One region of the Hydrogenophaga sp. T2 genome, then DNA from elsewhere that is predicted to be linked to it. Evidence: riboswitches for the same ligand, from Rfam matches in the RefSeq annotation. Region 1 holds a riboswitch; the other holds the start of a gene.
The links. A riboswitch is a leader RNA that binds a small molecule or an ion and turns the genes downstream of it on or off. The one in region 1 is predicted to bind glycine.

Region 1 (2,380 bases):
CCGGCATCGGCGGCACCGGTGTGGTGGGCGTGCTGCGGCGCGGCCAGGGCACACGCCGCCTGGGCATTCGCGCCGACATGGACGCGCTGCCCATCGCCGAAGCCCCGGGCCGCGAATGGGGCAGCCGGCGCGCGGGCCTGATGCACGCCTGCGGCCACGACGGCCACACCGCGACGCTGCTCGCGGCGGCGCGCTTCATCGCCGAAGACCTGGACTTCGACGGCACGCTGCACCTGATCTTCCAGCCCGCCGAAGAAGGTGCGGCGGGCGCGCAGGCCATGATGCGCGACGGCCTGTTCGAGCGCTTTCCCTGCGACGCGGTGTACGCGCTGCACAACATCCCCGGCATCGAGGCCGGCCACTTCCACTTCCGCACCGGGGCCAGCATGGCTTCGAGCGACAACGTCACCATCCGGCTGCAGGGCGTGGGCGGTCACGGCGCGATGCCGCAGACCACCGCCGACACCGTGGTGGCCGCGGCGGCCGTCGTCACCGCGCTGCAGACCGTGGTCTCGCGCAACGTGGACCCGCTGCACAGTGCGGTGGTCACGGTGGGCGCGCTGCACGCGGGCCAGGCCAACAACGTGATTCCCGAGGAGGCCACGCTCGAGCTCAGCGTGCGCGCGCTCGACCGCGAAGTGCGCGCGCTGCTGCGCGAGCGCATCACCGAACTGGTGCAGCTGCAGGCCGCGAGCTTCAAGGTGAAGGCCCTGATCGACTGGCGCGAGGGCTATCCCGTGCTCGTGAACACGCCCGCCGAAACCCGGCTCGCCGCCGGGTTGGCGCGCGAGCTGTTCGGCGCAGCGCGCGTGAACACCGAGGCCGCGCCGCTCACCGCGAGCGAAGACTTCGCCTTCATGCTCGAAGCCGTGCCCGGCTGCTACGTGTTCGTGGGCAACGGCGGCCCCGGCACGCCGGGCGCCTGCTCGGTGCACAACCCGGGCTACGACTTCAACGACGCGATCATCGAACCCGGCGCGCAACTGTGGACACGGTTGGTGGCCGATTACCTGAAGGCGTCTGGCTGATCTCACGCGCACCGCATTTCCCCGCACGGACCGGGAGAGCCCGCGCCCCCCGGCGCGGCGCCGAAGGAGCAACCGCCCCGGAAACTCTCAGGCCCCAGGACCGGCCCGTGCGCTCAACACTCTGAAGAGTTGCCGCGCTTCGTCAGCCGGCACACCGAAGGAGCAAGCCCCGCCGCGGCCCGCGCGCAGGGTGAATCTCTCAGGTACCGGACAGAGGGGGCGCAGACCGCGCGGTTGCGCGGTCTGCCCACATCCTCGTCCGACGCCTGGAGCGCATCCATGAAATCCTTTGCCGTCATCGGTGGTGGCATCACCGGCATCACCACCGCCTACGCCCTGGCCCGCCGCGGCTTCGCCGTCACGCTCTTCGAGCGGCACCGCTACGCCGCGATGGAGACCTCGTTCGCCAACGGCGGCCAGCTCTCGGCCTCGAACGCCGAGACCTGGACCCATCCCTCCACCCTGCTCAAGGGCCTCAAGTGGATGCTGCGCCAGGACGCACCGCTGCTCGTGAACCCGCGGCCGGGCTGGCACAAGCTGTCTTGGTTCGCGGAATTCATCGCCAGCATCCCGCGCTACGAGGCCAACACCATCGAGACCACGCGGCTGGCGATCGCCGCGCGCGCGCACCTGTTCGACTGGGCCGAGCGCGAGGGCATCGACTTCGACCACCGCCGCGAAGGCATCCTGCACATCTACCGCGACCGCCAGGGCTTCGAACACGCAGGCCGCGTGTCGCGCCTGCTCGCCGCAGGCGGCCTGCAGCGCCGCGCCGTGACGCCCGAGGAGATGCGCGCCATCGAGCCCACGCTGGCCGGCACCTACCACGGCGGCTACTACACCGAAAGCGATTCCACCGGCGACATCCACCGCTTCACGCAAGGCCTGGCCGCGGCCTGCGAGCGCCTGGGCGTGCGCACCGTGTACGGCCGCGAGGTGCGTTCGCTGCGCAGCGACGACCGCCGCGCCACGGTGACGCTGGCCGGCGAACACGGCCACGAGGAACACGCCTTCGACGCGCTCGTGGTCTGCGCGGGCGTGAACAGCCGCGCGCTCGCGGCGCAGCTCGGCGATCGCATCAACGTGTACCCGGTCAAGGGCTATTCGATCACGGTGAACCTCACCGACGAGGCCAGCCGCGCCGCCGCGCCCACGGTGAGCCTGCTCGACGACGAGACCAAACTCGTGACCAGCCGCCTCGGCCCCGACCGCTTCCGCGTGGCGGGCACGGCCGAGTTCAACGGCTTCAACCGCGACATCCGCGCCGACCGCATCCGCCCGCTGGTGGACTGGGTGCAGCAATGCTTCCCCGGCGTGAGCACGCGCCAGGTGGTGCCCTGGGCCGGCCTGCG
Region 2 (2,380 bases), on a different contig from region 1:
ATGGCGATGGGCTGGTTGATGGTAGGGCCGAGCAGGCCGCTGGTGACTTCGCCCAGTCGCTCGCCCGCTTCGCTCTGCAGTTCGGTGTGCTCGCGCACCGGCACGCGCTCCTGCGCGATCAGGCCCACGCGCACGCGCTCGGGCGGGGCGGTGCCGTCGAGCTGGGCGAGCACGCGCGCAGCGCCCGGGAAGCCGCCCGCGCGCGCGCCGCCGCTGCGGCGCACCTTCTGCATGGCCCAATTCAGGCCGGCTTCCACGGGCGTGGTGGTGGTGTCGATGTCGTTGCCATAGAGGCACAGGCCGGCTTCGAGGCGCAGCGAGTTGCGCGCGCCCAGGCCGATGGGCTGCACCTCGGGCTGCGCGAGCAGCGCGCGCGCGAAGGCCTCGGTGTCGGCCGCGGCCAGCGAGAGCTCGAAGCCGTCTTCGCCGGTGTAGCCGCTGCGCGTGACGAACAGCGGCCGGCCCTGCCATTCGAAGGCCGCGCCGGTCATGAACACCAGCTTTTCCACGCCGGGCAGCAGGCGCTGCAGCGCGGTCACGGCCTGCGGGCCCTGCAGCGCGAGCAGGCCGCGGTCGAATTGGGGTTCGATGGTGCAGCGCTGGCCGATGCGCTGCTGCATGTGCGCGAGGTCGCCGTGCTTGCAGGCGCCGTTGACGATCACGAACAGGTGGTCCTCGCGGTTCACGAACATCAGGTCGTCGACGATGGTGCCCTCGTCGGTGAGCAGCAGGCCGTAGCGCTGCTTGCCCGGCGCCAGGCCGATCACGTCGACCGGCATCAGGCTTTCGAAGGCGGCCGCGGCCTCGGGGCCCGACAGGCGCAGCTGGCCCATGTGCGACACGTCGAACAGGCCGGCGGCGTTGCGCGTGTGCTGGTGCTCTGCCATGAGGCCCGCGGGGTACTGCACCGGCATGCTGTAGCCCGCGAAGGGCACCATGCGCGCACCGAGTTCGAGGTGCAGTGCGTGCAGCGGGGTCTGGAGAAGTTCGGTGGAGGACAAGGCGGACTCGCTGGCAGGGCAGGCCCCTCGCGGGGCGAAACACGGCGTGCCGTGTGCTGCCCCGCTGTCCGCTTTACCTGAGAGATTCACGCGGGCGATGCCGCGCTTGCTCCTTCGGTGGGCCGCATCGTGTGGGGCCTCTCTCCAGGGGGGATCGCCTGCCTTGCGGCGGGCGTTTGCCAGTCCTTTTGCCTGAGCGTTCGGGGCCGTTGCGGCCTCCTGCGCCTTCGGCGGCTCCACGCGGGAGCTCTCTCCTGAGCAACGCCGCGGATTCTAGTGCAGTCGACGCGGGTGGCGTTGCTCAGACCCCGAGCGGGGCCGATTCCGGCAGCAGTTTGGCCAGCCGCGCGCTGACCGCCAGCGCCCGCTCGCGGCCTGCGACGCGCTCGATCTCGGCCAGCATCTCGCGGCCCACGGCGACCATGCTCGGGGCGTCGCGCGCTTCACGGAGTGCGTCGCGCAGGCGCTCGGCCATCTGCCGGTCGCGCGGCGCGAACATGCGGTCCGAGAGATCGAACAGGAACATGCGCGCGCTGGCCAGCGAGCGCGGGCCGCTGAAATCGTCGACCGAGCCCTGCACCGCGAGGCCCGGTGACGGGGCCGGGGCGGGCGGCGGGCGGTCGTCCAGCAGGTAGCCGCCCGCGATCAGCGATTCGACGATGGCCTTGCCGTCGCCGTGGAAGAGGGCATGCAGCGAGGCGGTGGATTTGCGGCCGTCGGCCACGAGCAGGATCGCGCGCTCGCGCTGGCCCAGGGTGCGCTGGCCGGGTTGCAGCTCGGCCCGGCCCTTGTCGGTCTTGTTGAGCATGGGTGTGGCAGGGAGTGCTACGGATGACGCAGCACTCTGCGCAGGCCGCATGACGTTCGCGTGTCATGCGGGCGCAAAAAAGCCGCCCGCAGGCGGCTTTCGCGGAGGGATGTGAACGAACGCACATCCCGCGCCGCGGCGCGTCACATCCCCGCGTAGTTCGGCCCGCCCCCGCCCTCGGGCGTGACCCACACGATGTTCTGCGTCGGGTCCTTGATGTCGCAGGTCTTGCAGTGCACGCAGTTCTGCGCGTTGATCTGCAGCCGGTCGGCGCCGTCCTCGGTCTTGACGTACTCGTACACGCCCGCGGGGCAGTAGCGGCTCTCGGGGCCCGCGTACTTGGCGAGGTTGATCTTCACCGGCACGCCCGCGTCCTTGAGCGTGAGGTGGGCGGGCTGCTGTTCTTCGTGGTTGGTGTTGCTCACGAACACGCTGCTCAGGCGGTCGAAGGTGAGCTTGCCGTCGGGCTTGGGGTAGGCGATCTTTTCGCACTCGGCCGCGGGTTTGAGGTACAGGTGGTCGGCCTTCTCGCGGTGCAGCGACCACGGCGGGCTCTTGAAGCCCAGGCGCG

Region 2: linked by a shared signal. The riboswitch ahead of gcvT (glycine cleavage system aminomethyltransferase GcvT) and the one ahead of WDZ95_RS04235 (D-amino acid dehydrogenase) in region 1 are both predicted to bind glycine.

Annotation. Positions count from the first base shown of each region.
Region 1 covers NZ_JBBHZJ010000002.1:139,328-141,707, forward strand. The annotation lists gene WDZ95_RS04230 (M20 aminoacylase family protein) at 1-1,028, shown strand, start outside; glycine riboswitch at 1,140-1,252, shown strand; gene WDZ95_RS04235 (D-amino acid dehydrogenase) at 1,308-2,380, shown strand, end outside.
Region 2 covers NZ_JBBHZJ010000004.1:495,209-497,588, reverse strand. The annotation lists gene gcvT (glycine cleavage system aminomethyltransferase GcvT) at 1-1,001, opposite strand, end outside; glycine riboswitch at 1,056-1,159, opposite strand; glycine riboswitch at 1,173-1,268, opposite strand; gene WDZ95_RS12610 (hypothetical protein) at 1,303-1,809, opposite strand; gene WDZ95_RS12605 (FAD-dependent oxidoreductase) at 1,953-2,380, opposite strand, start outside.